One region of the Micromonospora sp. NPDC000316 genome, then DNA from elsewhere that is predicted to be linked to it. Evidence: predicted binding sites of a transcription regulator. Region 1 holds the regulator's gene; each other region holds the start of a gene.
What was found. The regulator HrcA, encoded in region 1, represses chaperone genes, less so after heat shock. The targets are predictions, from matches to a motif close to GGTTNGCACNCTCNNNNNGAGNGTGCNAACC.

Region 1 (9,849 bases):
ACCCCGCAGCCGGTGCCGGCCCACCCGACGCTTGCGCACTACCGGGAGATCCTGACCGGCAACCTCATCCCGGGCGTGAGCTTTTTCGACTTCTTCCTCAACAGCGCGCTGGTGGCGGTCGCGACGGTGCTGCTCAGCGGCCTGGTCGCCCTGCTCGCCGCGACGGCGGTGGCCCGGTTCCGCTTCAAGCTGCGGACCAGCTTCCTGATCATGCTGCTGGTGGTGCAGATGATCCCGCTGGAGGCGCTCGTCATCCCGCTGTTCCTGATGATCCAGCGCCTCGGGCTCTACAACACCCTGCCCAGCCTGATCCTCACGTACCTCGGCTTCTCGTTGCCGTTCGCGGTCTGGATGCTGCGGGGCTTCGTCGCGGCGGTGCCAAAGGAGTTGGAGGAGGCCGCCGCGATCGACGGCGCGAGCCGCGCCCAGATCTTCCGCCGGGTCCTCTTTCCTCTTGTCGCGCCGGGCCTGGTCGCCACGAGCATCTTCTCGTTCATCACCGCCTGGAACGAGCTGATCTTCGCGTTGACGTTCATCAACGACCAGAGCCGCTACACGCTGCCGGTGGCGATGACGTTCTTCTTCGGACGGGACGACACCAACTGGGGGCCGGTCATGGCCGCCTCCACCCTGTTCACCCTGCCGGTCATCATCTTCTTCCTGCTGGTGCAGCGACGAATGGTCTCCGGCCTGGTGGCTGGGGCCGTCAAGGGCTGACCGCCGCGAGAGTCGACCCGGATGGAGCGCCGCTAGGCTGACGTCCATGACGGGCAGGGTGGCAGCGGTGAACCTCGGCGTGGTGACCGAGGCGAAGTGGGCCGGCGACGCGAGCGGTCGCAGCGGCATCGACAAGCGGCCGGTGGACACGCCAGTGCTGTTCCGTGTCGACGGCGTGGTCGGCGACTTCATCGGCGAGCGAGCCCACCACGGCGGCGAGGACCAGGCGGTCTACGCCTACGCCGAGGAGGACGCCGCCTGGTGGGCGACCGAGTTGGGGCGCGACATTCGGCCCGGCGGCTTCGGCGAGAACCTCACCACCTACGCGGTCGACCTGACCGGCGCGGTGATCGGTGAGCAGTGGCAGATCGGGTCCACAGTGCTCCAGGTGACCAAGCCGCGTACGCCGTGCACCACGTTCGCCGGCTTCTGGGGCGTACCGGACCTGATCAAGCGGTTCACCGCGCGGGCTCTGCCCGGCGCCTACCTGCGGGTGCTCCAAGAGGGCGAGGTGGGTCCGGGCGACCCGATCGAGGTGGTGGACCGGCCCGCCCACGGGGTGACAATCGGCGAGGTGTTCCGAGCCACAAGTCTGGAGCCGGAGCTGCTGCCCCGGCTGCTGGAGGCGGACGACCTGCCGGAGTCGATCCGGGAGAAGGCCCGCCGCCGGCTCGCCAGTCGCGCCTGATCGTCCGGCAGAGAGGCGGTCGCCGGAGCCGCAGATGTGAGGAAGGGCCCCCTGCTATACAGAAAGCGATAGCAGGGGGCTCTTCCTCGGGCGTCAGCGGAGCCAGGGGATGTTGCGGTCGAGCAGACCGCGCTCCTTGAGCTCCTTGCGCAGCGGGATCTCGTCGTCGACGTACCCGTCCCAGTTGATGCCCCAGTAGTTGGCGGTGTGGGTGCCCTCGCCGATCAGCTGGCGCTGCACGGGGGTGCGGTTGCGGTACCACTCGCCGTTCACGTCCGGGTGCAGCTCGTCGAGCGGGCGGATCCACCGGTAGGTGTAGCCGACGAAGAGCATCTTGCGGGTGATCGTCGACAGGTTCGTCGACCGGGAGTGCCACTGCCGGCGGTCGAAGATGAACGCGTCGCCCGGGTTGGCGGTGATCTCCACCGTGCCCTCCGGGTCGGGGTTCTGCACGGTGAGGTCCGCCGGCCGGGGCAGCGAGTTCTTCAGGTGGCTGCCCGGGATGACCTTTGTGGCACCGCGGCCGGTCTCCGAGAGGTCGGAGAGCACGTACGCGACCTTGAGCGAGAACATCGGCCGGGGCAGGTTCGGGTCCATCGTCTCCGGGTCGGAGTTCTGGCGGTACCCGTCCTGGTGCCAACCCCAGTACGGCTTCTCCGGCTCGGCGGCCGGGGGAGTGACGTCCAGGTGGTTGTGGTGGGTGTAGATGTTCCAGCCGGCCAGCCCCCACATGTACGGGAAGGCGATCGGGTGGGTGAGCAGCTCACCGAAGAGTTCGTCGCGCTCCAGGAAGCCCAGCAGGTGCAGCGTGCCGTCCTTCTTGGTGGTGCCCTTGGCCTGCTCCTCCGCGTAGACGCGGTCGACAGCCGCCTCCAGCGCCGCCCGGTGGTCCTCCGTCAGGACGTTGCGGAGCAGGAGGAAGCCCTGCTCGTGGAACTCCTTGCGGTCAGTGTCGCTGATCGGTTCGTAGCCGGTCCGGTCGCCGTAATCGAACACCGCGTCGTACCCCTCCCCATGAGGTGAATATGTTTCTGGCACAGGCCGCCGATCGTAACGCGGCGGCCTCGGCATCGGGGAGAGTGCATCGCACGAATGGGATTCGGCGGGACACCACGCAGCGGGGAGACTGCGAAGAGTGAGTTTTCGGTGATCAATAGGGGTGTTCGTGGATCAATGCCCGATTGTGCGGTGACTGCCGGTTAAGGGCTCCGGATCGGTCAGCCCTCGTTGAACACCTCGGCCACCACCTGGCCGGAGGAGTTCTGCTCCTCGGTCACCCGATCCCAGGTGCCGTTGCGGGCGGTCCACTCCTGGTCACCGAAACGGACCCGCTTCACGCCGTGGTCCCGGGCGTGCGAGACCAGCCAGTGCGCGTACCGCCAGCCGTCCCGCTGGTCGTCCGGAGTCACCGCCAGCCCGGTCGGGTCGGTCGGGTCGGTCCCCTTCAACCCCCAGTCCAGCACCAGGTTGCGGGTCAGCTGCGTGGCCGCCGCCGCCCCACGCATCACAGGGGTACGCCCCACCGTGCACGCCACCGCGCCTGTGACGTCGCCGAGCAGGGCCCGGCTGAGGACCTCGGACTCGTCGGCCCACTTCTGGTACGCCTCGGGGAACGCCGAGCGCTGCACCCGCTGGGCGGCGTCGGTGACCCGCATCTTCTCCCAGCCGCGCACCTTCTTCAGTGCCGCGTAGAAGCGGTTCGCCGCGTAGCGCTGGTCGCGGATCTGCGCCGGGGTGCCCCAGCCCTGGCTCGGGCGCTGCTGGAACAGGCCTACCGAATCCCGATCGCCGTCGGCGAGGTTGCGCAGCCCCGACTCCTGGTACGCGGTCGCCAGCGCGACCACCACGGCCCGCTCGGGCATCCCGCGCTGGGCGCCGATCGCCGCGATCGTCGCCGCGTTGGCCATCTGGTCGGCGTCCAGCACGACCCGGCCGTCGGCCTGGACCGTGCAGGTCCGACCCGCCAGCGGCAGCCGCAGTCGATCCCCGGCCTGCCGTACGACGAGCCAGATCGCGATCACGGCGACGAGGATGAGAACCACACCACCCGCCACGGCTGCCCGAGTTCGCACTCACACCCCCAGATCGACAGTCCGACAAGCGTACGTCCCCGTTGGCGTCGTCCGGGTCGTCCGGGCGTTTCTCGACCCGGGGAGCGGGGAAGGCCGAAGTGACGTTCCCCGCCGTCGCCAGGACAAACCGGCTACTCGTCGACCGGCACCCAGGCGGCGTCCCGCTTCTCCCGGAACGCCATGATCCCCTCGCGCCCCTCGTCGGAGAGGAAGTAGCCGGTCGACAGCGCGGACAACCGGGCCAGGTCCTCGCGCAGTTCGGCGGTGCCGGGCCGGCGCAGCAGCCCCTTCGCGCCGGCCAACGCCGCCGGTGCGCCGCGCACCAGCGAGTCGCAGTACCGGACCACCGCCGCGTCCAGCCCGTCCGCCGGCACGGCGGCGGTGACCAGGCCGATCTCGGCGGCCCGTCGGCCGTCGAAGGTGTCAGCGGTCAGGTACAGCTCGGCGGCGGCACGCGGGTGCAGCCGGGGCAGCACGGTCGCCGAGATCACCGCCGGGATCACGCCGATGCGCACCTCGGTGAACGCGAACGTGGCCTCCTCGGCGCAGACCGCCAGGTCGGCGGCCGCGATCAGGCCCAGCCCGCCGGCCCGGGCCGGACCGGCGACCTTCGCCAGCACGGGCTTCGGGCAGTCCCAGAGCGCCGCCAGCACGTCACCGAGCATCGCGGCCGGCACCGTCCCGCTGGCGTACGCCATGGCGGTCTCCTTGAGGTCCGCTCCGGAGCAGAAGACCGGGCCGGTGTGGTCGAGCACGATCACCCGGACCGTGTCGTCGGCGACCGCGTCGGCCAGCCCGGTCAGCAGTTGCGTCATCAGGGCGGTGGAGAGCGCGTTGCGGTTGTGCGGGCTGTCCAAGGTGAGGGTGGTCACCCCACGGGCCGTGGCGACCCGCACGAGGACGTCGGGAGAGGTCATGCCGGGCACACTAGTGGCCATGCCCGGCGTCCTTCCAGATGGTGAAACCGTCCCCGTCGACGGTTCGCTGCCCACCGCCGCCACCCGCGCGGTCGGTCGGCGCGGCTTCGGCGTGTACGTGCACGTGCCGTTCTGCGCCAGCCGCTGTGGCTACTGCGACTTCAACACGTACACGGCGAGCGAGTTGGGCGGCGGCGCCAGCCGCGAGGGGTACGCCGACACCGTGCTCGCCGAGCTGGCACTCGCCGCCCGGGTGCTCGGCGACAACCCACCGCCCCGGGTCGACACGGTATTCGTCGGCGGCGGCACGCCCACCCTGCTCCCCGCCGACGACCTGGCCCGCATCCTGGACGGCATCGACCGCACCTGGGGGCTGGCCGCCGACGCCGAGGTGACCACCGAGGCCAACCCGGAGTCGGTCACCCCGGAATCGTTGAAGCTGCTGCGGGCGGCCGGCTACACCCGGATCTCGCTGGGCATGCAGTCCGCCTCCCCAGGTGTGCTGGCGATCCTCGACCGCACACACAGCGCCGGTCGGGCCACCGCCGCCGCCCTGGAGGCGCGCGACGCCGGCTTCGAGCACGTCAACCTGGACCTGATCTACGGCACGCCGGGGGAGCGGGCCGAGGACTTCGCCGCCTCGCTGGAGCAGGTGGTCGCCGCAGGGGTGGACCACGTCAGCGCGTACGCCCTCATCGTCGAGGACGGCACCCGGCTCGCCGCCCGGATGAAGCGCGGCGAGCTGGCGTACCCCAGTGACGACGTCGCCGCGGACCGCTACCTGGCCGCGGAGGCCGCCCTCGACGCGGCCGGCCTGTCCTGGTACGAGGTCTCCAACTGGGCGCGCACCGACGACGCCCGGTGCCGGCACAACCTGCTGTACTGGACCGGCGCGGACTGGTGGGGGCTCGGCCCCGGGGCGCACAGCCACGTCGGCGGGGTGCGCTGGTGGAATGTGAAGCACCCCACGACGTACGCCCAGCGGATGGCCGCCGGAGCGTCACCGGGCCTGGCCCGTGAGGTGCTCACCGCCGACGAGGCGCACATGGAGAACGTGATGCTGCGGCTGCGGCTCGCCAGCGGCCTTCCGCTGACGGTGCTCGACACCGTCGGCCGGGCCGGCGCCGAGCGGGCGCTTGCCGACGGCCTGCTGGCCGCGGAGGACTACGCGGCTGGCCGGGCGGTGCTCACCCTGCGCGGCCGACTGCTCGCCGACGCAGTGGTCCGCGACCTGCTGCCCTGAGCCGACGCTCCCCGGCCTGCGGCGGTGTGCCGGGCCGGCCGGGGGAGCGGCCGACCCGGTTCACTTGATGAAGGTGGCCGACATCGGGTAGCGGTAGGGGCTGCCCTCGTTGGCCTTCATGCCGGCGATGATCCCGAACAGGATCTGGATCACCACGACGGCGATGCTGGGCAGGAAGAGCAGGCACCAGCTCACGAAGAGCAGCACGAACGCGATGATCGACCAGAGGATCTGGAAGTTCAACGCGGCCAGGGCGTGCGCCCGCACGGTAGGCGACTGGTTGCCGCGGACCAGGAAGGCGATGAGCGGGGCGACGAAGCCCAGCGGGCCGAAGCTGATCAGCGCGCCGGCGGCACCGCCGAAGTGCGCGACGAGCGCCCAGGTCTTGTCCTCGTTGTTGGCGTAGCCGCCGCCGGGGCCGCCGTAGGCGCCGCCGGTCGGATACCCGCCAGTGGGACCGCCCGGGGGGTAACCACCCGGCGGGGGATAGCCACCCGGGGGCGGATAGCCACCGGGCGGAGGGTAGCCGCCTGACGTCGGTTGGTCACCGGTGGGCGGCGGATAGCCACCGGCTGGGGGATAGCCGCCCGAGCCGGGTGCCCCGGACAGTGGTGCGGTGGGCGGCTCGGACGAGTAGGGCGAGCCCGGGGAGGTCGGGTCCGGCGGGTAGCCGCCAGGATCTCCCGCACCGGGTGGGCGAGGTGGTTCAGTCATGCTGCCACGGTAGGGGTGGGCGGCAACGCCGCACCAGAGCGACACCGCCGAGCCGCCGACTGAACGAACAGCGAGGCACTTGATCATCGCGTCGGTGGACGTGCCGACGTAGACTGGCACTCGTTACAGTCGAGTGCCAGGACGGTCCGTCGGCCCCTGTGGGCCGGCGGCCGACGTGCGACAGGAGGTGCGGAGGATGGGTCTCGACGACCGCAAGCTCGCCGTGCTCCGCGCCATCGTCGAGGACTACGTCTCCACGCAGGAGCCGGTCGGCAGCAAGGCGCTGGTCGAGCGTCACCAGCTCGGGGTCTCCCCGGCCACGGTCCGCAACGACATGGCCGTGCTGGAGGAGGAGGGCTACATCCGGCAGCCGCACACAAGTGCCGGTCGGGTGCCCACCGACCGTGGCTACCGGCTCTTCGTCGACAGGCTGTCCCGCGTCAAGCCGCTCAGCCCGGCCGAGCGCCGGGCCATCGAGCGCTTCCTGGTCGGCGCGGTCGACCTGGACGACGTGGTGCACCGCACAGTCCGGCTGCTCGCCCAACTGACCCGCCAGGTCGCCGTCGTGCAATACCCGAGCCTGGCCCGTTCCTCCGTGCGGCACCTGGAGTTGGTGCCGATCTCCACCACCCGGCTGATGCTCGTCATGATCGCCGACACCGGTCGCGTCGAGCAGCGGCTGGTGGAGCTGCCCGGGCCGGTGCCCGCCGACGACGTCACCGACATGCGTCGGCTGGTAAACGAAAAGCTCGCCGGCGCGCGGCTGTCCGACACACCGCCGCTGGTGCAGGCGCTTGTCGAGGAGGCGCCGGCCGGGCTGCGTCCGATGATGACGACCCTCGCCACCGTGCTGCTGGAAACGCTCGTCGAGCGGCACGAGGAACGCATCGCGCTGGCCGGCACCGCCAACCTCACCCGGGGCGGCCTGCTGGACTTCCAGGGCTCCCTGCGACCGATCCTCGAAGCCCTGGAGGAGGAGGTCGTGCTCCTCAAGCTCATCGGCGAGACCGAGCCGAGCGCGACCCGGGTGCTGATCGGCGACGAGAACGAGTTCGACAACCTCCGGGCCGCCTCCGTGGTCAGCACCGGGTACGGCCCGGGCAGCACAATCGTCGGCGGCCTCGGAGTGCTGGGGCCGACCCGGATGGACTACCCCGGCAACATCGCCACGGTGCGCGCCGTGGCACGCTACGTGGGCGAGCTGCTGGCCCAGAACTGATTGGTCAGGGCCGACGGCCGGCTGCGGCCGCCGGTCGGCGCAACGCGAGACGAACATGAGGACACGGAACGCAGTGGCCAGGGACTACTACGGCATCCTCGGTGTCAGCCGGGAAGCCTCCGATGACGAGATCAAGCGCGCCTACCGCAAGTTGGCGCGCCAGTTCCACCCGGACGTCAATCCGGACCCGGAGGCGCAGGAGAAGTTCAAGGACATCAACGCCGCGTACGAGGTCCTCTCGGACGACCGCAAGCGGCAGATCGTCGACCTGGGCGGCGACCCGCTCGCCCCGGGCGGCGGTGGCGCCGGCCCGGGCGGCCCGGGTGGAGCCGGCCCGTTCGTCGGTTTCCAGGACATCATGGACGCGTTCTTCGGCGGTGCGGCGGGCGGTGCCCGTGGCCCCCGTCCGCGGACCCGTCCGGGTGCCGACGCGATCCTGCGGCTCGAACTGGACCTGCACGAGACGGCGTTCGGCGTCGAGGCCCCGATCACCGTCGACACGGCGGTGCTCTGCACCACCTGCTCGGGCGCAGGCACGGCGGCCGGCACCCACCTGGCCACCTGCGAGGCGTGTGCCGGTCGGGGCGAGGTGCAGTCGGTGCAGCGCACCTTCCTCGGCCAGGTGGTCTCCGCCCGGCCGTGCACCGTCTGCCAGGGCTACGGCACCACCATCCCGCACCCCTGCCCCACCTGCGCTGGCGACGGCCGGGTGCGCACCCGGCGCTCGCTGACCGTCAAGATCCCGGCCGGCGTCGAGGACGGCATGCGGATCCGGCTGGCCCAGCAGGGTGAGGTCGGCCCGGGCGGCGGCACCGCCGGTGACCTCTACGTCGAGATCCACGAGCGGCCGCACGACGTCTACTCGCGCAAGGGCGACGACCTGCACTGCCGGGTCACCGTGCCGATGACCGCCGCCGCACTGGGCACCCGGCTCACCATCAAGACGCTTGACAGCGAGGAGACCGTCGACGTCAAGGCCGGCACCCAGCCGGCCAGCACGCTGCGGCTGCGCGCCCGGGGTGTGCCGCACCTGCGCGGCACCGGCCGGGGCGACCTCTACGTGCACCTCGACGTCCGTACGCCGACCAAGCTCGACCCGGACCAGGAGCGGATGCTGCGCGACTTCGCCAAGACCCGGGGCGAGGAGGTCGCCGAGCTGAGCAAGCAGGGCGGCTTCTTCTCCCGGATGCGCGACGCGTTCAACGGGCACGCCTGAGGTGTCCGCGCCGCTGTTCCTGGTCCAGGCGCTGCCCACCGGCGACGCGCTGACCCTGGACGGCCCGGAGGGGCACCACGCCGCCACAGTGCAGCGGCTGCGGGTCGGCGAGGAGTTGCTGCTCGCCGACGGCCGGGGCGGCACGGCAGCCGCCGTGGTCACCGCCGTCGGCCGAGGCAACCTGGACCTCACCATCACCTCCCGGGGGTACGCGGACGCGCCCGTACCCCGGCTGGTGACCGTGCAGGGCATCGCCAAGGGCGACCGGGGTGAGCTGGCCGTGCAGGCGATGACCGAGGTAGGGGTGGACGAGATCGTGCCCTGGGCGGCGTCCCGTTCGGTGACCCAGTGGCGCGGCGACCGGGGCGTACGCGCCCGGGAGAAGTGGGTGGCCACCGCCCGGGAGGCGGCCAAGCAGGCCCGCCGGCCGTGGCTGCCGGTCGTGGCCGGTGCGCCCGACGAGTCCACCGCGACAGTGGCCCGCCGGATCGCCGGTGCCGCCGCCGGGTTCGTGCTGCACGAGGAGGCCGACGAGCGGCTGACCACCGCCGACCTGCCGGCAGCCGGTGAGATCGTGCTCGTGGTCGGCCCGGAGGGTGGCATCGACTCGGCCGAGCTGACCGCCTTCCGGGAGGCCGGCGGCCGACCCGTACGGCTCGGTGCCGAGGTCCTGCGCACCTCCACCGCCGGCGTGGCCGCGCTCAGCGTGCTCGCCACCCGCCTCGGCCGCTGGTAACCCGACCTTCACCCACTCCACGCCCGACGGGCAGGCCCAGCCCAGCCGCGTCTGGTGGCCCTTCGCAGCCTCGGTTCCGGGCGGACGACAGTGCGCGGGCCAGGCCGACCCAGGCCGAGTCGAGCCGGCCCAGGTGGGCCCGGCCCCGGCCCCGGCCCCGGCCTCGGCCCGGACCACCTGTGGGTGTCCTTTGCTCTGCTTCAACGGACGCAACGGTTTCGGTCGTTGGGTGTTGCGGTGGTTGAAGCAGAGCAAAGGACACGATGAGCAGGTGGAGCCGCTCGGCGCTTGCCGGTCGTTGGTCGGTCGTTGGTAGGGTTGGTCAGC
Region 2 (9,849 bases), on a different contig from region 1:
AGACTGCCCGGACCCATCGTCGACCTTTGGGACTGGCAGCGGCTCGGTGCCTGCCGAGGCCGGGACAGCGCCCAGTTCTTCCACCCCGACGGCGAGCGGGGTTCCTCCCGGCTGCGTCGGGAGTCGTCCGCGAAGGCCGTCTGCCGCGCCTGCCCGGTCCGCGCCGAATGCGCCGCGCACGCGCTGTCGGTCCGCGAGCCGTACGGCGTGTGGGGTGGCTTCAGCGAGTCGGAGCGGCTGCGGCTGCTCGCCGTCGGCTGGGAGGACCTGGCGGACCGCCGGCACGCCCGGGTCGACGTCGCCCGCCTGGAGGCCCGACTCGGCCGCCCGCACAAGTCGACAGTCCCGGCCCAGCGCAACGTCGCCTGACCCCGACACTCCCCCAGACATACTGCGAACCGCGCCCCCCAACAGGGCGCGGTTCGCGCGTGCCCCCAGCCGCAGGCGGCCCGTGCGCACGCCAACCGCCGGCGCGCTTCGCGCCTCTACGGCTCGTCGCGCGCAGATCTTGGACAGTTTCCGTTCGCGCGGAACGGAAACTGTCCAAGATCTGCGGGATTCCGCGTCGGTGGGACGTGGGGTGGGTGCTCAGCGGACGTTTACGGTGACCGTGTGCCAGCCGGTGGCGCCGTCCGGGACGACGCCCTGCGTACGCTCGGTCTGGGTCTCACCCGTCGCGTCGGTCGCGCGGACCTGGAGCCGGTGCTCGCCCGGCGTGGCGTCCCAGCGCCACGACCACTGCACCCAGGTGTCCACCGACACCGTCGGTGCCAGTTCCGCCTCCTGCCAGGGCCCGTCGTCGACGCGTACCTCGACGCGACGGATGCCCCGATGCTGCGCCCACGCCACCCCGGCCACGGTGACCGGGCCAGTGGTCAGCCGGTTGCGCCGCCGAGGCGCGTCGATCCGCGACTGGGTCTTGATCGGGCCCTCGCGGGACCAGCCGCGCGGCACCCAGTACGCGTCGAAGTCCGTGAACCGGGTCAGCTCAAGCTCGGTCACCCACTTGCAGGCCGACACATAGCCGTAGAGGCCGGGCACCACCATCCGGGCCGGGAAGCCGTGCTCGACCGGCAGCGGCTCACCGTTCATGCCGATCGCCAGCAGCGCGTCCCGCCCGTCGCGCAGGGCCGCCGTGGGGGTGCCGCAGGTCCAGCCGTCGACCGACCGGCCGACGACCTGGTCGGCGTTGTCGGCCGGCTCGACCTCGTCCAGCAGTTCCCGCAGGGGTACGCCGAGCCAGCGGGCGTTGCCGATCAGGTCCCCGCCCACCTCGTTGGAGACGCAGGCAAGCGTCACGTACCTCTCGACAAGCGGCCGGGCCAGCAGGTCGGCGAGGCTGTAGGTGCGCTCGTTGCGGACCCGCCCGTGGATCCGCAGCCGCCAGGTGTCCGGGTCCACCTGCGGCACGACGAGCGCGGTGTCGATCCGGTAGAACCCGAAGTTCGGGGTGACGTACGAGGCGAGCTGGGCTACCGGGAGATCCGCGCCCGCTGGCACCGCCGCCGCGGGCGCGACCGGGGCGGGCAGCCGGATCGCGTCCCGGGCGGCCGACACCCCGCGCCGCCCGGCCAGCCAACGACCGCCCAGACCGGCCACCGCGGCCGTACCGAGCAGCACCCCGGTGCCGGTGAGGAACCGCCGACGCGACTCCGGATCGACCCCCTCAGCTCGATCCGGCCCGACCGGGGCCGCCGGGACCGACGGCCCACCCGGGGCCGCCGGGGCCGCCGGGCCAACCGGAGACGGCGAAGCCGCCGGCCCGGCCGAAGACGGCGGAACCGCGGGCCCAACCGGCGACTGCGGGGCGGCTGGCGGCCCTGGGTGGGCGGCGGTCGGCGCGGGTGGGGTGGGTGGTGACCAGGGCCAGGGGTCCAGCTCCAGCGGGCCGGCGATGAACAGCCACAGCACCAGGGCGCCCAGCCCGCCGCCGACAAGCGACGGCAGGGCGTCGGCGAGGTCCGCGCCGGGACGGGTCACCGCGGCGGCCACCCCGATGGCACCCAACGCCGCGATGCCGACCAGGCCGAACACCAGACGGCGGATCGCAAGCACTCCGATAAGCGCGGCGAACCCGCCCAGCAGCACTGCCGTGCCGACCAGCAGGGCGATCTTGTCGGCGGTGCCGAAGACGTCGATGGCGAAATGCTTCAGCGGCTCGGGGGCAGCGTCGACGACAGCCCCGCCGACCGCGACAAGCGGTGCCGATCGGGGGCCGGTCAGCACGGCCACCGGTTCGGCGATGCCGATCGTGGCGGCGGCGGCGGTGACTCCGGCCAGCGCGGCGTACCGACGCGACGTGGTGCTCATCGGCCCAGTGTGCGCGGTCCTCTCGCCGACCCGCCAACGGCGTCGACGCTCACTGATCACCGTCGACGCTCAGTGATCACCGTGGAGACGAACCGGGGCACACCGCCATCGGCGGTGCGCCCCGGAAACGGTGGAGCTGCGGGTCAGAAGCCCGGCCCGTGCTGGTGGCCGTGGCCGTGGCCGTGCCCGCCGCCCGCGGCGGCCGGCTCGGCCTGCTCCGGCTTCTCCACCACGAGGCTCTCCGTGGTGAGCAGCAGGCCAGCGATCGAGGCGGCGTTGGTGACCGCGTTGCGGGTCACCTTCACCGGGTCGATGATGCCGGACTTGACCAGGTCGCCGTACTCGCCGGTGGCGGCGTCGAGGCCGTGGCCCCACTGCATGTCGGCGACCTTCTGGGTCACGACGTAGCCGTCGTGACCGGCGTTCTGCGCGATCCAGCGCAGCGGCTCGACGAGCGACTTGCGCACGACCGAGACGCCGACCTTCTCCTCACCGGTGAAGCCCAGGTCGTCGTCGAGCACCGAAAGGATCTGCACCAGGGCGGCGCCGCCGCCGGGCACGGTGCCCTCCTCGACCGCAGCCTTGGTCGCCGCGATGGCGTCCTCGATGCGGTGCTTGCGCTCCTTCATCTCGACCTCGGTCGCCGCACCCACCTTGATCACGGCGATGCCACCGGAGAGCTTCGCCAGCCGCTCGGCCAGCTTCTCCCGGTCCCAGTCGGAGTCGGAGGCCTCGATCTCCTTGCGGATCTGGGAGACCCGGTCCTCGACGTCGGCCTTCTGGCCGCCACCGTCGACGATCGTGGTGTTCTCCTTGTCGACCACGACGCGCCGGGCGGTGCCCAGCACCTCCAGGCCAACCTGGTCGATCTTGTAGCCAAGCTCCGGGGCGACAAGCTCGGCGCCCGTGGAGATGGCGATGTCCTGGAGCATCGCCTTGCGGCGGTCGCCGAAGCCCGGGGCCTTTACCGCGCAGACCTTGAGCGTCTTGCGCAGCGAGTTGACCACGAGGGTGGAGAGCGCCTGGCCCTCCACGTCCTCGGCGATGATCAGCAGCGGCTTGCTGTTCTGGAGGACCTTCTCCAGCAGCGGCAGCAGCTCCTCGATCGCGGAGATCTTCTGCGTGGTGACCAGGATGTACGGGTCCTCGAGGACGGACTCCTGGCCCTCCAGGTCGGTGACGAAGTTGGGCGAGATGAAGCCCTTGTCGAACTGGAGACCCTCGGTCACCTCCAGCTCGGTGGTGAGCATCGAGCCCTCCTCGACGGTGATGACACCGTCGCGGCCGACCCGCTCCATCGCCTCGGCGATCAGCTCGCCGATCGTGGCGTCCTGCGCGGAGATCGTCGCCACGTTCGCGATCGACTTCTTGTCGGCGACCTCGACGGCCCGACCGAGCAGCGCCTCGGAGATCTTGGCGGCCGCCGCGTCGATGCCCCGCTTGAGGCCGGCCGGGTTGGTCCCGGCGGTGACGTTGCGCAGGCCCTCACGGACCATCGCCTGCGCCAGCACGGTCGCGGTGGTGGTCCCGTCGCCGGCGACGTCGTTGGTCTTGGTCGCCACCTCCTTGACCAGCTGCGCGCCGAGGTTCTCGTAGGGGTTGGTGAGCTCGATCTCCTTGGCGATGGTCACACCATCGTTGGTGATCGTCGGCGCACCGAACTTCTTGTCCAGGACGACGTTGCGCCCGCGCGGGCCGAGGGTGACCTTGACCGCGTCAGCAAGGGCGTTGACACCGTGCTCCAGCAGGTGCCGGGCGTCGTCCGAGAAGCTGAGGATCTTCGCCATGTATGTCCCTTCGAAGCGACGTCGCCCCGGCCCGGCGAGCCGGACCGGGGCGACGACACTGATCGGTTGCTTACTTCTCGATGACCGCGAGGACGTCGCGGGCGGAGAGCACCAGGTACTCCTCGCCGGCGTACTTGACCTCGGTGCCGCCGTACTTCGAGTAGAGGACGGTGTCGCCGACCTGCACGTCAACCGGAACCCGGTTGCCGTTGTCGTCGACGCGCCCCGGGCCCACAGCGAGGACAGTGCCCTCCTGCGGCTTCTCCTTGGCGGTGTCGGGGATCACGATGCCCGACGCCGTGGTGGTCTCAGCCTCGTTCGCCTGGACCACGATGCGGTCCTCGAGCGGCTTGATCGCAACCTTGGTCGCGGTAGTCACGGGCATACCCTCCTGGGGTACTGGTTTCGTTACCGGCCGGCGCGGCCGGCCAGCGTCAATTGCCTCATGCCACCGGGCGGGACCGTCGTCGCGGGTGCCGGTCCGCCTGGCGTTGCGCGCCCGGGCCGAGACCCGGGAGCTGGCACCCTCGGGGTGAGAGTGCTAATCGCAGGTTATTCCGTGGCTAGCACTCCGTCAAGGAGAGTGCCAGCGAGTCGCGCCCCGCCAGCGTGGATTTCCGGATCCACCCGGAGAATGACCGGGTGGATCTCGACCAACTGGCCGCGCTGCGTACCCCCGAGGGGTCGGCCGCACTCGCGGCGGCGGCCGGGCTGGCCGGCGGCGACCCGCTGGCCGCGGCGTCGGCCCTGCGCGCGACAGGGGTGCCGCCCGCGCTGGCCGCGGCGGCGCTCACCCAGGCCGAGCTGCGCCACCGGGCAATCGGCAAGTTCGGCCCGGCCGCCGCTGGGATGTTCCTCACCCGCGCCGGGCTGGAGCAGGCCACCCGCCGGGTCGTCGCGGACCGCCGCGCCGAACGGCTACGGGCGGCCGGCGTGCACACGCTTGCCGACCTCGGTTGCGGCCTGGGCGCCGACGCGCTCGCCGCCGCCCGCGCCGGCATCCGGGTGTACGGGGTGGAGGCCGATCCGGTGACCGCCGCGATGGCCGCCGCCAACGCCGCCGCGGCCGGGCTTGCCGAGTTGTTCACTGTCGAGTGCGGCGACGCCACAGCCTTCGACGTGTCACGGGTCGACGGCGTCTTCTGCGACCCGGCCCGACGCCGGGCGGGCACCGGCCGGCGGATCTTCGACCCGCGCTCCTACTCGCCGCCGTGGGACTTCGTGACCGGGCTGGCCGAGCGGGTGCCACGCACGGTGGTGAAGGTCGCGCCGGGGCTGGACCACGCGCTCATCCCACCCGGCGCGGAGGCGGAGTGGGTGAGCGTCGACGGCGACCTCGTCGAGGCCGCGCTCTGGTGTGGCGAGCTGGCCCAGGCGACCCGCCGCGCCACCCTCTACCGGCAGGAGGGCGCCGAGATCCGCCGCCACCAGCTCACCGGCTCGGGTGCCGCCGAGGCCGCGGTCGGGCCACCGCGCCGCTACCTGTACGACCCGGACTCGGCGGTGGTCCGCGCACACCTCGTCGCCGAACTAGCCGACGAACTGGACGCCACCCTCGGTGACCCGAGCATCGCCTACCTCTACGCCGACCAGCCGACCCGCACCCCGTACGCGCGCTGCCTGGAGATCACCGACGTGCTGCCGTTCTCGCTCAAGCGCCTGCGGGCACTGCTGCGGGACCGCCGGGTGGGGCGGGTCGAGATCCTCAAGCGGGGTTCGGCGCTCACCCCGGAGCAGCTCCGGAAGGACCTGCGGCTGGCCGGCGACCAGGCGGCGAGTCTGGTGCTGACCCGGGTGGCCGGGTCGCCTACCGTCCTGGTGTGCCAGCCGGTCGACTAGGTTCTCAGGCGTGGCGGGACAGGGCACTCCGGCGACGGCACTGCTGGTCAAGCATGGGGTCGCGCATCGCATCCATCCGTACCGCGTGTCGCCGGACGCGCCGAACTACGGCGCGCTGGTTGCGGCGGCGCTCGAGGTGGCACCGGAGCGGGTGTTCAAGTCGCTGGTGACCGAGGTGGACAGTGCGCTCACCGTGGCCGTCGTACCGGTCACCGGGGAACTGGACCTCAAGGCCCTCGCGGCTGCGGTGGGCGGTAAGCGGGCGACGCTTGCCGACCGGGCTGTCGCCGAGCGGGCCACCGGCTATGTGCGGGGCGGCATCAGCCCGCTCGGGCAGCGCCGGCGGCTGCCCACAGTGCTTGACGAGTCCGCTCTGGACCTGCCGACGATCTACGTCTCCGCTGGCCGGCGCGGTCTGGAACTCGAATTGGCCGCGGCGGATCTGGTGGCGCTCACCGAGGCGCGCACTGCGGCACTGCAAGCCCACTGAGGACTTTCATGACGGTCGGCGCCTGGCGGATGACCGGGGCGTAACAGTCGCGTTGCTGAATTGTTATCGCTATCAACAAACTCGCCACCTGCGCGGTCTTGTGGACCCGGCGCGCGGCGAAATACGTTGCCGGACACAACAAAACTACACCTCCCCCACCTTCCGAAAGGACCCTGCACATGCGTAAGGGGATCCTCACCATCGCCGCCGTGGGCCTGCTCGCGACCGGCGGCATGACCGCCTGCGGCAACGACTCCGGCGACGACCAGGCCAGCACCGCCAAGACTCCCAAGATCGGCGTGATCCTCCCGGACAGCAAGTCGTCCGTCCGCTGGGAGACCGCGGACCGCAAGTTCCTCAAGGAAGCGTTCGAGGCGGCCGGCGTCCAGTACGACATCCAGAACGCGCAGAACGACAAGTCCGCCTTCCAGACCATCGCCGACCAGATGATCACCAGTGGCGTCACCGTCCTGATGATCGTCAACCTGGACTCCGGCACCGGTAAGGCAGTGCTCGACAAGGCCAAGTCGCAGGGCGTCGCCACCATCGACTACGACCGGCTCACCCTGGGCGGCTCGGCCCAGTACTACGTCAGCTTCGACAACGAGACCGTCGGCAAGCTCCAGGGCGAGGGCCTGGTCAAGTGCCTGACCGCACAGGGTGCCAAGAACCCTGTCGTGTCGTACCTGAACGGCTCCCCCACCGACAACAACGCCACCCTCTTCAAGAACGGCTACGACTCGGTGCTCAAGCCGAAGTTCGACGCCAAGGAATACGTCAAGGGCCCCGAGGACGCCGTACCGGCCTGGGACAACGCGCAGGCCACGACGATCTTCGAGCAGCAGCTCACCAAGGCCAACGGCAAGATCGACGGCGTGCTCGCCGCCAACGACGGCCTCGGCAACGCGGCCATCTCGGTGCTGAAGAAGAACAAGCTCAACGGCAAGGTCCCGGTCACCGGGCAGGACGCCAGCACCGAGGGCCTGCAGAACATCCTCAACGGCGACCAGTGCATGACCGTCTACAAGGCGGTCAGGGAAGAGGCCAAGGCCGCCTCCGACCTGGCCATCGCACTGGCCAAGGGCGAGAAGAAGGACACCGGCCAGACGGTGAAGGACCCCGAGGGCGGCCGCGACGTCCCCTCGGTGCTGCTCACCCCGAAGGCCATCTACAAGGAGAACGTCAAGGACGTCATCGCCGACGGCTACGTGACCAAGGAAGCGGTCTGCGCCGGGGCGTACGCCAAGCTCTGCGCCGACGCCGGCATCAGCTGACCGACGACGCAGTACCCGCCGGGACGACACCCGCCGCCCGGCACGGGAGCACCCTCCCGTGCCGGGCGGCGCCCGCCGGACGTGCCCCGACCCTCCCTAAGGAGACCCCGTGACCGCGACCCCCCTGCTGGAACTACGCGGGATCGACAAGAGCTTCGGTCCCGTCCAGGTGCTCCGCGACGTCGCCTTCACCGTCCACCCCGGCGAAGTGACAGCGCTCGTCGGTGACAACGGCGCCGGCAAGTCGACCCTTGTCAAATGCATCAGCGGCATCTACCCCACCGACGCCGGCGAAGTCCTCTTCAACGGCGAGCAGGTGCACATCAGCAACCCGCGCGACGCCGCAGCCCTCGGCATCGAGGTCGTCTACCAGGACCTCGCGCTCTGCGACAACCTCGACATCGTGCAGAACATGTTCCTCGGCCGGGAGAAGCGCAGCGGCATCGTCCTGGACGAACCGACAATGGAACAGCTCGCCGCCGAGACCCTCGCCGGGCTCTCCGTACGCACCGTCACCTCGCTGCGCCAGCACGTCTCAAGCCTCTCCGGCGGCCAGCGGCAGACAGTGGCCATCGCCAAGGCTGTGCTGTGGAACAGCAAGCTCGTCATCCTCGACGAGCCGACCGCGGCACTCGGCGTCGCGCAGACCGCCCAGGTGCTCGAACTGGTCCGCCGGCTCGCCGACAACGGCCTCGCCGTGGTGCTCATCTCGCACAACATGAACGACGTCTTCGCGGTCTCCGACCGCATCGCCGCGCTGTACCTGGGCCAGATGGTCGCCCAGGTGAAGACCACCGACATCACCCATTCCCAGGTGGTCGAGCTGATCACCGCAGGGCGCTCCGGCGGGCTCGGCCTCGCCACCGACCCGGGTACGGGCGGCAACGGCAACGGCAACCAGCTGGCCGACTCGACCTCAGGAGGCGACCGATGACCACCACCGCCGTGCGGAAGGACGGCCCCGCAGCCGTCACACCGCCGCCGACCGTCGGAGGCCACGTCCACGCCTACTGGAGCCGGGTACGCGGCGGCGACGTCGGCGCGCTACCGGCGGTGCTCGGCCTGCTCGTGCTCTGCACCGTCTTCGCTGTCATGCGGCCGTCGTTCCTGTCCGCCGGCAACTTCGCCAACCTCTTCACCCAGGGCGCGGCGGTCACGCTCATCGCGATGGGCCTGGTCTTCGTGCTGCTGCTCGGCGAGATCGACCTCTCCGCCGGCTTCGCCAGCGGCGTCTGCGCCGCCGTACTCGCCAATGTGGTCACCGTGCTCGGCTACCCCTGGTGGGTAGCCGTGCTCGCCGCCGTCGCCACCGGCGTGGTCATCGGCACCACCCTCGGCCTGCTGGTCGCGAAGATCGGCATTCCGTCCTTCGTGGTCACCCTCGCCGGATTCCTCGCCTTCCAGGGCATCGTGCTGATGCTCATGAAGGAGGGCACCAACATCTCCGTACGCGACGACGTGCTGGTCGCCATCGCCAACCGCAACCTCAGCCCCGTCCTGGGCTGGGCGCTGACCATCATCGCGGTCGCCGGCTACGCGGCCGTGCAACTGCTGCGGCACCGCAACCGGGTCGCCCGGGGCCTGATCACCGATCCACTGGCCGTCGTGGCCGTCCGGATCGTCGGGCTCGCCGTCCTGCTCGGCGCGGCGGTCTACATCCTCAACCTGGAGCGCAGCCGCAACGTGCTCGTCGTCTCCCTCAAGGGCGTGCCGATCGTGGTGCCGATCATCGCCGTTCTGCTCATCATCTGGACCTTCGTGCTCCAGCGAACCAGCTACGGCCGCCACATCTACGCTGTGGGCGGCAACCGGGAAGCTGCCCGACGCGCCGGCATCGAAGTGGACCGCATCCGGATCTCGGTCTTCGTCATCTGCTCCTCGATGGCTGCCGTCGGCGGCATCGTGGCGGCCAGCCGAGCCAACTCGGTCGACCCCAACACGGGGGGCAGTAACGTACTCCTCTACGCAGTCGGCGCGGCGGTGATCGGCGGCACCAGCCTCTTCGGTGGCAAGGGTCGGGTCTTCGACGCCGTCCTCGGTGGAGCGGTGGTCGCGGTCATCGACAACGGAATGGGCCTGATGGGTTACAGCGCGGGAGTCAAGTACGTGGTCACCGGCATGGTGCTCATGCTCGCCGCCAGCGTCGACG
Region 3 (9,849 bases), on a different contig from region 1:
GCCGAGAAGGGCTACGGCTTCATCGCCGTCGACGGCGGTCAGGACGTGTTCGTCCACTTCTCCGCGATCGAGATGGACGGCTACAAGGCGTTGGACGACGGTCAGCGGGTGGAGTTCGAGATCGCCCAAGGCCAGAAGGGTCCGCAGGCGGAGCACGTGCGCGTCGTCGCCTGAGCATCACCCCGCCTGAACCTCGTCCGACCGGCCGGTGAATCGCCTCCGGTCGTCGGCGGGTCGGGGCTGTGGTAGCGATGCCCACCCTGGAAGATCGTGAACCGTCCAGCCGATGCTGAGGAGGGTTCATGACCGACCAGCCGCCCCCGCCCACCCCGCCCCTCGGGCCGGGGGAGCAGGGTCCGTCCGATCCGACCTCGCCCGGCACGCCGCCGGTCGCCGGCGCGGCCCCCGGTCCGCAGCCCGGCATGCCGCCCGGCACGGCCCCCGGTCTGCGGCCCGGTGCGCCCTCCGGCCCGCCGCCCGGTTGGGATCCCGCGCAGGGTGGTTGGGGCCCGCCGCCGCAGGGCTGGGTCTTCCCGCCCACCGGCGGCTACCCGCCCGGCGCGGGTCCCTACGGCGGGCAGCAGTGGTATCCGGGGGCACCGGTCGGCTGGTACCCGCCGGGTCACGGCCTCGACCCCAACGACGCCCTGGTCACCCCGCCCGGCGCCGGTATCCAGGGCTGGCTCAGCCGGTTCAACGGCGCGCTGCGTCGGGGCTGGCGGCAGTTGGTGCCGATCATCCTGCTCACCCAGGTGCTGCCGGCGGCGGTCCTCTCGATCATCTCGCTGGCCGTGGACCCGACGGCGGGCTGGGACGCGTGGGCGGCGGAGCCCGGGTCGGATGCGACAGCCAGGCTGCCGGAGACCTTCGGCACCGACGTGGCCATCCTTCTCGTGGCGTTGGTTGGCGGCAGCCTGCTCTTCGGTCTGGTGCAGGCGGTGGGATGGGCCGCCGGCAGTTGGGTGATCACGCAGCAGGCGGCCGGCAGGCCGGCCCGCGTCGACGCCGCGCTGCGGTACGGCGTGCGCCGGGCGCTCGGCCTGTGGGGCTGGACTCTGCTGATCAGCGTGCTCGTCGGTGTGGGTGTCTGCTTCTGCGTACTGCCGGGCATCTACCTGGCGTTCGCGCTGAGCATGGCCGGTCCGGTCTACCTCTTCGAACGGCAGAACCCGATCGGCCGGTCGTTCCGGATGTTCCACGACCGGCTCGGGCTGATGCTCGGCCGGGTGGCGCTCGTGGCCGCGGTGGTGATCGTCGGCAGCCTGATCCCGGGCCTACTGGAGTCGCTGGGCAACGTGGCGCTCGGTCCGGACCCGCTGTTGTCGCCGGGCACTGCGGTCGGGGCGGTGGCCGTGATCGGGGTCACCGCGTTGCTGGCCCTGCCGGCACACCTCGTCCAGTTGGTCGGCCTGCTGGTCACGTACACCGAGCAGCGGGCCTATGAGGCGCCGGTGAACAGCGCCCAACTGGCGGCGGAACTCGGCTGAGCGCCCCCATCGTGCTTGCACTCGGCAGGGGAGAGTGCTAAACAAGTCATTGGCACTCGCATACCGTGAGTGCCAATGGTCGGGACGGTGGGGCCAGGTTGCACCGGCGTGGAGACGCCGGGGTGGCATGGCTGGTCGTCGCGGGCTATCCGGCCCGGCCGAAGGACGTCGTCGTCGCCAGGTGGCGACGTCCCAAGGTGCGTACACCAGGCGGCCCATCCGGGGCACACAACTCGGGTGGCCCGTGAGTGTCCAGGAGGACAACGCCGTATGGCCAAGATGATCGCGTTCGACGAAGAGGCTCGCCGCGGCCTCGAGCGAGGCATGAACCAGCTCGCTGACGCCGTAAAGGTGACGCTCGGCCCGAAGGGCCGCAACGTCGTGCTCGAGAAGAAGTGGGGTGCCCCCACCATCACCAACGATGGTGTGAGCATCGCCAAGGAGATCGAGCTCGAGGACCCGTACGAGAAGATCGGCGCCGAGCTGGTCAAGGAGGTCGCCAAGAAGACCGACGACGTTGCCGGTGACGGCACGACGACGGCGACCGTCCTGGCTCAGGCCCTGGTGCGCGAGGGCCTGCGCAACGTGGCCGCTGGCGCCAACCCGATGGCCCTGAAGCGGGGCATCGAGGCTGCTGTCGCGAGCGTCTCGGAGGAGCTGTCCAAGCTCGCCAAGGACGTCGAGACCAAGGAGCAGATCGCCTCCACCGCCTCCATCTCCGCCGGTGACAGCACCGTCGGCGAGATCATCGCCGAGGCGATGGACAAGGTCGGCAAGGAAGGCGTCATCACCGTCGAGGAGAGCAACACCTTCGGGCTGGAGCTTGAGCTCACCGAGGGCATGCGCTTCGACAAGGGCTACATCTCGGCCTACTTCATGACCGACCCGGAGCGCATGGAGGCCGTCTTCGACGACCCCTACCTCCTGATCGTCAACAGCAAGATCTCGTCGGTCAAGGACCTGCTCCCGATCCTCGAGAAGGTCATGCAGTCGGGCAAGTCGCTGCTGATCATCGCCGAGGACATCGAGGGCGAGGCTCTGGCCACCCTTGTCGTCAACAAGGTCCGGGGCACCTTCAAGTCGGTCGCCGTCAAGGCGCCGGGCTTCGGTGACCGCCGCAAGGCCATGCTCGCCGACATCGCCATCCTCACCGGTGGTCAGGTCATCAGCGAGGAGGTCGGCCTCAAGCTCGACGCCGTCGGCCTCGACATGCTGGGCCGCGCCCGCAAGGTCGTGGTGACCAAGGACGAGACCACGATCGTCGACGGTGCCGGTGACGCCGAGCAGATCCAGGGTCGGGTCAACCAGATCCGGGCCGAGATCGACAAGAGCGACTCCGACTACGACCGTGAGAAGCTGCAGGAGCGGCTGGCCAAGCTGGCCGGTGGCGTCGCGGTGATCAAGGTCGGCGCGGCCACCGAGGTCGAGCTCAAGGAGCGCAAGCACCGCATCGAGGACGCCGTTCGCAACGCGAAGGCGGCCGTCGAGGAGGGCATCGTCCCGGGTGGTGGCGTCGCGCTGGTGCAGGCCGGCAAGACCGCCTTCGACAAGCTGGACCTGGTCGGCGACGAGGCGACCGGTGCCAACATCGTCAAGGTCGCGCTGGACGCCCCGCTGCGGCAGATCGCCGTCAACGCCGGCCTCGAGGGCGGCGTCGTGGTGGAGAAGGTCCGTAACCTCGAAGCGGGTTACGGCCTCAACGCCGCCAACGGCGAGTACGTCGACCTGCTGGCCGCGGGCATCATCGACCCGGCCAAGGTGACTCGCTCGGCGCTGCAGAACGCCGCCTCCATCGCGGCGCTCTTCCTCACCACCGAGGCTGTTGTCGCGGACAAGCCGGAGAAGCACCCGGCTGCCCCGGCTGGCCCGGGTGGCGGAGAGATGGACTTCTGAGTCCAGTTCCGACACGGAACGGGGCGGGCCGCTGACGCGGTCCGCCCCGTTCGTCGTCAGGTGGGCAGTGGGTGGTTCGGCCCGTTGACTGTCAGGTGGGCAGTGGGCAGTTCGGCCCGTTGACTGTCAGGTGGGCAGTGGGCGCTGGTTGCGCCGTTTCTTCGCCTGGTCGTACGGCGGAGGCAGTTGGATCGGCGCGTCCACCATCTCCTGCGACTCCTCGACCACCGACGCGCCGTCGGTGGTCATCTCGGCCAGTTGCTCGGCGTCGCCGTAGTCGAGTCGGTCGAACGGCAGTTGACCGGGGAGTTCGGCGACAGGCTTCCAGGTGATCGGCGGGCCGTCCTCGGTCTGGTCATCATCCGTGGTCATGGCTGCCTCCTCTTACCGAAACGGTAGGGGGCGCCGATGACCGATGGGGGCGAATCGCGTTATCTGGGTCTATATCCCATTCGCCCTTTAATCGACATCGAGTGTTCGCCGGTACAGGAAGAAGACCCGCTCGATCCGGGCACCCGCGCTGCCCGAGTAGAACGGCACCGGTCCCACCCAGCCGATCTGAGCCCGGTCCAACCCCGCTGCCCGCTGGTCGCGCAGGCAGCGCCGCAGCAGCACCCCGCCGATCCCCGAACCCTCGGCGACCGGCGCGGTGCCCATCGGCCCGAACCAGCTCGGTCGGGACGACCCGTACGCGGCGAAACCCAGCACCTCGCCGGCCCGCTCCGCCAGGTGGCAACCGGCGCCATCGCGACCCACCGACCCGGCCAACTCGCCGTCCCACGTGCCACCGAAGGTGGACCGGGCGAACGCGGTCAACGCCGGCAGGTCCGCCAGCTCCGCCCGGCGTACGGTGATGCCCTGATCGGCTAGCCGCCGCTCCGCCGCCTCGGTGGACCGCAGCGCCGCCGACCCGTCGTACGACAGGTCGGCTGTCATGTTCCAGGCGGTCCGGTCCTGCTGGTAGCCCAGCGCGAGGGCTGCGCAGACCGCAGCCGTGTAGCGGACGTCGATGCCCGGCCACGCGTAGTACGGCGGGTTGCCGGCCAGCAGCACCTCTGTCGCGCCGCGCTCGGCGAGCACCCGCTCGGCCCGACCCAGCAGCGTCCGGCCGACACCTCTGCGGCGCTCATCCGGCAGCACCGCGACGAGGTCGACGTGCCCGGCGGACGGGTCGCTCGACGACACCGAGCAGAGCAGCACGCCGACCAGATCGGCCCCCCGGTACGCGCCCAGCGCAACCACCTGACGGTCGGCGGCGGCCCGGGGCCAGAGCACGTCCACGATGGCTGCCGCCTCGGTCGCGTCCTCGGTCAGGTCGAGAGCCTGTGCGCAGAGGCGTACCACGCTGGGAACCAGATCGGAGGTCAGCTCGGTGACGATGATCTCGGCGGTCATGGTGGCCGACCCTAGATCACCGCTCGTCGTGCCGTGCTCCCGCCCGCCGCGTTAGGAAGGGTCCCTTCCTATACACGAGGCGTTAATAAGGTGCCCTTGCTTATGGCCGGGCGGCGCGGACGGCGGCGTAGGCATCGACCTGGCCCGCGCCTGTGACGTTGGCGGGGCCGCCGCAGGCGTCGGCCGGGTTGCCGGAGCGGTAGGTGGGCGTCGCAGGGGTGGCGGTGTCGCGCAGGATCTGCCGGGTCCGGGGCAGGTCGCCGACAAGCGCCGGATTCGCCGACCACATCAGCGCGACCACTCCGGCGACCTGCGGGGTCGCCATCGAGGTGCCGTCCAGCGCCGCGTACCCGCCGCCGGGCATCGCCGACACCACTCCCACCCCCGGGGCCAGCACGTCCGGCTTGCCCACGCCGCCGGCCACCGGCCCGCGCGAGGAGAACTCCGCCACCCGCCGCTGCGCGTCGACCGCGCCCACGGTCAGCACGTTCGCGTACGGCGCGGGCGGGTCGTCGATCGACCCACACCACGGGCCGGTGTTGCCGGCGGCGGCGACCACGAAGATCCCGGCGGCATCCAGCGCCGCGGTGGCCGGCAGCAGCGCGCCCGGGTCGCAGCCCTCGATCGGCGGGCAGCCCCACGAGTTGGTGAGCACCTGTGGGGCGCGCTCCGGTCGGCCGTCGGTGAACGGGTCACCGCCGGTCGGGAAGGGGGCCAGCATGAACTGGAGGCAGTCCAGGTAGTGGCCCGGGCTGCCCAGGTTGCGGTCCAGGTTGACGCAACCCACCCACTGCGCGTCCGGCGCGACCCCGATGCCGTCCCGTCCGACCGCGCTTCCGACCGTGTGGGTGCCGTGCCCGCCCATGTCGTTCGGGGCGCGGGTGCCGTTCCACGGGTCGTACCAGGAGTCGTCCCCGCCACGGAACCCGGCCCGCAGCGTCGGGTGGCCCCCGTCCACCCCGGAGTCGGAGCTGCCGACCACGATGCCCGCTCCGGTCACCCCGAGCTGTGACCAGACGCGGTCGGCGCCGATCTGCCGGATGTTCCACGCCGGGCCGGTGGGTGCCGGCGCGGCGCCCCGGCTCTGCCCCGCCGGGGCGGGCAGTGGCCGCAGGCGCTGGCTGACCAGCACCCGGGCCACCTCGGGCCGCCGCGCCAGCCAGGCCCGCACGAACGGGCCGCCGTCCACCTCGAGCGCGTTCACCAGGTAGTACGGCACCGGGTCGAGTCGTAGCCGGGTCACGTCCCGACGCAGGTTGGCCTGGCTCCGCTCGGCGGTGGCCACCAGCCGGCGGTAGACCTCGGTCGCCCGCGCGTCGCGTCCGACCCGCCCCGGTGTGCCGGCCGGCAGGCCGCTCAGGTCGGCCTGCTCGCGCAGCACCACAAGCAGCCGCTCGCCGTGCAGCCCGGGCTGCCCCGGCCCGACGTCGACGACGGCAGCCGTCACCAGCAGCACCGCAGCCGTCAACGCGGCCACCCGACGGCTCGGGGTGCGTGCCTTCGGCCGGGCCAGCAGCACCGCGTACCCGATGGCTACCAGGACCGCGACGGCGAGCCCGGCACCGGCGGCGACCGCCACCCAGAACGGCACGTCGCGGGTGCCGACAAGCAGCAGGGTGATCTCTTCCGGGTCGGTGAACGCCAGCGGCCCGAACACGCCTAGGCCGACCAGCCACCCGGTCGCGGCCCGGCCGGCGCGTGCGGCGTCGGTCGGGTCGGCGGTGGGCCGCCAGGTGCTCGCCCAGAGGGCGGCCAGCGCGAAACCTGCCGGCGGCAGCGTCAGCAGGTTGGGCAGTTGCGCCCCGGACTCACCGACGCCGGCGGCGAGCAGCAGCAGCGCCACCCCGGCGACCAGGCCGCCGACCAGCACCAACCGGGCTGGGCGCGGCGGCCGGCCGACCGCGAACCGGGACCAGAAGGTGGCGTCCAACAGCGTCGCGGCCAGCATGCCCAGGGCGGCGGCAGCCACCGCCGCCAGCGCGGTCTCCAACAGCCCGCCGAGCGCGCCAAGCCAGGCCCAGGGCAGCAGGAGCGCCAGCCCGGCGGCGACCGCGAGCAGCGGCACCGGCCCGCGCGACGCCCGCCAACGCCCGACCGGCTCCGGGCCTTCGCCGACCTCGGGCCGCGCGGCGTCGCCGTCTCCGTGGGGCGCCGCGCCGACGACAGAGCCGGAAGCCTCGGGGTACGACCACCGGCGCGCCCACAAGCGCAGGACGAGCGCCGTGAGTGCCGTCGCACCGGCAAGCACAGCCAGGTACGCCTCGTGGTGCACAGGCGGCACGATCCGCACCAGCGTCAGCACCGCGAGCGTGAGTGCCGCGCCCAGCCAGGCCCGCCCGGTGGCTCGGACGGCAGCCGAGCGGGGCAGTACGGCCAGCAGCAGGGCGGGAGTGCCCACCAGCGCGGCGGTGACCAGGCCCAGCACCGGCCAGAGCCAGCCGACCCGGTCCCGCCCGAAGCTCAGCAGCACCTGGTCGGTGAGCCAGCCACCGGACTGGGCGACAACTGTTACCCCCACCGTCCAACCGCCGGCCAGCACGGCCGCGACCACCGGCCAGGGGGAAGTGTGGTCGCTGACGTAGGGGTGCTCAGGCTGCCCTTGCATCCGAGAACCTTACGACCGCGATGAACAGTTTCGACCCGGCCATCGCCTTCTGGGTTGACCGGAAACCGGCACCGCCGCGGCGACACGACGGAAGACTTGCAGTTAGGGCACCTCCAATTGCAAGTGGTGACGCTCGCCCCGGCCTGAGGGGTGGCGGCGAATGCCGACACATTGGCGCGGCGGTTACGGTGGACGGGTGCGTGACCCCAACATCTCCCGATCGGTCGCCGGGCAGCTCTCGCCGGTCCGCCGCGCCGCTGACCTGCGCCGACTGCGGGCGGAACGCTTCGACGTGCTGGTCATCGGCGGCGGGGTGACAGGTGCCGGCGCCGCTCTGGACGCCGCGTCCCGAGGGCTGAAGGTGGCCCTGGTCGAGGCGCGCGATCTCGCCTCCGGCACCTCCAGCCGGTCCAGCAAACTCATCCACGGCGGGCTGCGCTACCTGGAGCAGTTGGAGTTCCATCTGGTCCACGAGGCGCTGACCGAGCGGGGTCTGCTGGCGACCCGACTCGCGCCGCACCTGGTTCGCCCGGTGCCGTTCCTGGTGCCGCTGCCGGCGGGTCGGGGTCTGCGGGACCTGCCCGCCCGGATCTTCCGCCGCTCGTACTACGGCGCCGGCGTGGCCACGTACGACGTCTTCGCCGGTCTCTTCGGCGGCGGCCGGGGGATGCCGCTGCACCGGCATCTGACCCGGGAGGGTGCTCGGCGGATCTTCCCGAGTCTGCGGGCCGACGCGCTTGCCGGGGCGATCCGCTACTACGACGGGCAGGTCGACGACGCCCGGCTGGTGGTCACCCTGGCCCGCACCGCGGCCAGCCTCGGCGCCACGGTGGTCAGCAGCGCCCGCGCCGTCGGGCTGATCCGGCAGGCGCGGGAGGTCACCGGCGTACGGGTTCGTGACCTGGAGGCACCGGCCGGGTCCCCGGACGCCGAGTTCGAGGTGCAGGCCCGCACTGTCATCGCCGCCACAGGTGTGTGGAGCGACGACATGTCCCGAATGCTCAACGACGTGGGCCTGCGGCCCGGCGTCCGGGTGCGCGCCTCGAAGGGGGTGCACCTGGTGGTGCCCCGCTCGGCGATCACCGGCGAGACGGGGCTCATCCTGCGTACGGCGCGTTCGGTGCTCTTCGTCATCCCGTGGGGCGGGCACTGGATCATCGGCACCACGGACACCGACTGGCGTCTGGACAGATCTCACCCGGCGGCCTCGGCCAGCGACATCGACTATCTGTTGCAGCAGGTCAACACCGTGCTGGACCGGCCGTTGACCACCGCCGACATCGAGGGCGTCTACGCCGGGCTGCGGCCGTTGCTGGCCGGCGAGGCCGACTCCACCTCGAAGCTCTCCCGCGAGCACGCCGTGTTCGAGCCGATGCTCGGGCTGCTGCTGGTAGCGGGCGGCAAGTACACGACGTACCGGGTGATGGCCTCGGACGTGGTCGATCGGGCCGTGCGTCGGTTGGGTGGCGCCCGCGCGTCGCGTACCGCCGACCTGCCGTTGCTCGGTGCGGACGGCTATCCGGCGCTGTGGCGGGACCGGGCCGACCTGGCCCGCCGGCACGGTATGCCGGTGGGCGTGCTGGAGCATCTGCTGGAGCGGTATGGCAGCCTCACGCTGGATCTGCTCACGATGATCGACGCCGATCCGCTGCTCGCGTCGCCGCTGGCCGGGGCTCCGGAATATCTGGCCGCCGAGGTGGCGTACGCGGCGCGGGCCGAGGGTGCGCTGCATCTGGAGGACGTGCTGACCCGGCGGACCCGGATCTCCTTCGAGACCAGCCACCGTGGCGTGGAGTCGGCGGAGCACGCCGCCGAGCTGATGGGGGCGGTGCTCGGTTGGGACGCGACGACCCGGGCCCGCGAGGTCGAGCACTACCGCGTGCGGGTGGAGGCGGAGCGGCAGTCCCAGTTGATGCCGGACGACGCGGCGGCGGACGCGGCACGGCTCGGCGCTCCGGATGTCAGGGGTTACGCGGCGGATCGGGGTGGGGACGACGATCAGGCGAAGTTGCGTCCGTCCGCTCGGTGAGGAAAGGTACGTTACCAAGGGGTAACTAACGATACCCCCCCGAATGGTGGTTTCGGACGCTACCTACGGTGGGGTAGGTTCCGCGCGTGCCTTACCGCGCGCACCCCCGCCCGCTCGCTCTCCTCCTCGCTGCGGTGCTCACCAGCACCCTGACCGGTTGCGCGCTGCTCGACCGGGATGCGGCTGCGGAGCCGGCCGCGCAACCACCGGCCGGTGCGGCAGCGGGCGGGTCGCAGCTCGAGATTCCGACCACTGTGGCGGTGGGGCAGGTCAGCCTGTTGCAACGGCTCGGCGCGGACGGCCCGATGCGCACTCTGAGCGTCGAGCGGGACGGCAGCTGGCAGTGCCTCGACTGCGCCGGTGACGGGGTCACCTCCCGGGGCAGGCTGGCCCCGGAGCTGACCGAACGGCTTCAGGTGCTGCTTGCCGACCCGGCGCTG

Region 2: the regulator HrcA is predicted to act here: its motif matches at 4,614-4,644, upstream of groES (co-chaperone GroES).
Region 3: the regulator HrcA is predicted to act here: its motif matches at 1,535-1,565, upstream of groL (chaperonin GroEL).

The regions. Positions count from the first base shown of each region.
Region 1 is NZ_JBIAZG010000003.1:51,944-61,792, forward strand. It holds gene ACFY2Q_RS08440 (carbohydrate ABC transporter permease) at 1-717, shown strand, start outside; gene ACFY2Q_RS08445 (MOSC domain-containing protein) at 764-1,405, shown strand; gene ACFY2Q_RS08450 (phytanoyl-CoA dioxygenase family protein) at 1,499-2,401, opposite strand; gene ACFY2Q_RS08455 (hypothetical protein) at 2,623-3,477, opposite strand; gene ACFY2Q_RS08460 (enoyl-CoA hydratase-related protein) at 3,609-4,394, opposite strand; gene hemW (radical SAM family heme chaperone HemW) at 4,414-5,637, shown strand; gene ACFY2Q_RS08470 (DUF4870 domain-containing protein) at 5,698-6,351, opposite strand; gene hrcA (heat-inducible transcriptional repressor HrcA) at 6,548-7,570, shown strand; gene dnaJ (molecular chaperone DnaJ) at 7,644-8,786, shown strand; gene ACFY2Q_RS08485 (16S rRNA (uracil(1498)-N(3))-methyltransferase) at 8,788-9,522, shown strand; gene ACFY2Q_RS08490 (SDR family NAD(P)-dependent oxidoreductase) at 9,845-9,849, opposite strand, start outside.
Region 2 is NZ_JBIAZG010000006.1:322,856-332,704, forward strand. It holds gene ACFY2Q_RS16315 (WhiB family transcriptional regulator) at 1-369, shown strand, start outside; gene ACFY2Q_RS16320 (molybdopterin-dependent oxidoreductase) at 589-2,310, opposite strand; gene groL (chaperonin GroEL) at 2,454-4,097, opposite strand; gene groES (co-chaperone GroES) at 4,168-4,482, opposite strand; gene ACFY2Q_RS16335 (methyltransferase domain-containing protein) at 4,740-5,936, shown strand; gene ybaK (Cys-tRNA(Pro) deacylase) at 5,947-6,426, shown strand; gene ACFY2Q_RS16345 (sugar ABC transporter substrate-binding protein) at 6,606-7,700, shown strand; gene ACFY2Q_RS16350 (ATP-binding cassette domain-containing protein) at 7,810-8,634, shown strand; gene ACFY2Q_RS16355 (sugar ABC transporter permease) at 8,631-9,849, shown strand, end outside.
Region 3 is NZ_JBIAZG010000004.1:210,459-220,307, reverse strand. It holds gene ACFY2Q_RS11885 (cold-shock protein) at 1-174, shown strand, start outside; gene ACFY2Q_RS11880 (hypothetical protein) at 303-1,487, shown strand; gene groL (chaperonin GroEL) at 1,758-3,380, shown strand; gene ACFY2Q_RS11870 (hypothetical protein) at 3,507-3,752, opposite strand; gene ACFY2Q_RS11865 (GNAT family N-acetyltransferase) at 3,840-4,775, opposite strand; gene ACFY2Q_RS11860 (S8 family serine peptidase) at 4,876-7,380, opposite strand; gene ACFY2Q_RS11855 (glycerol-3-phosphate dehydrogenase/oxidase) at 7,592-9,409, shown strand; gene ACFY2Q_RS11850 (hypothetical protein) at 9,496-9,849, shown strand, end outside.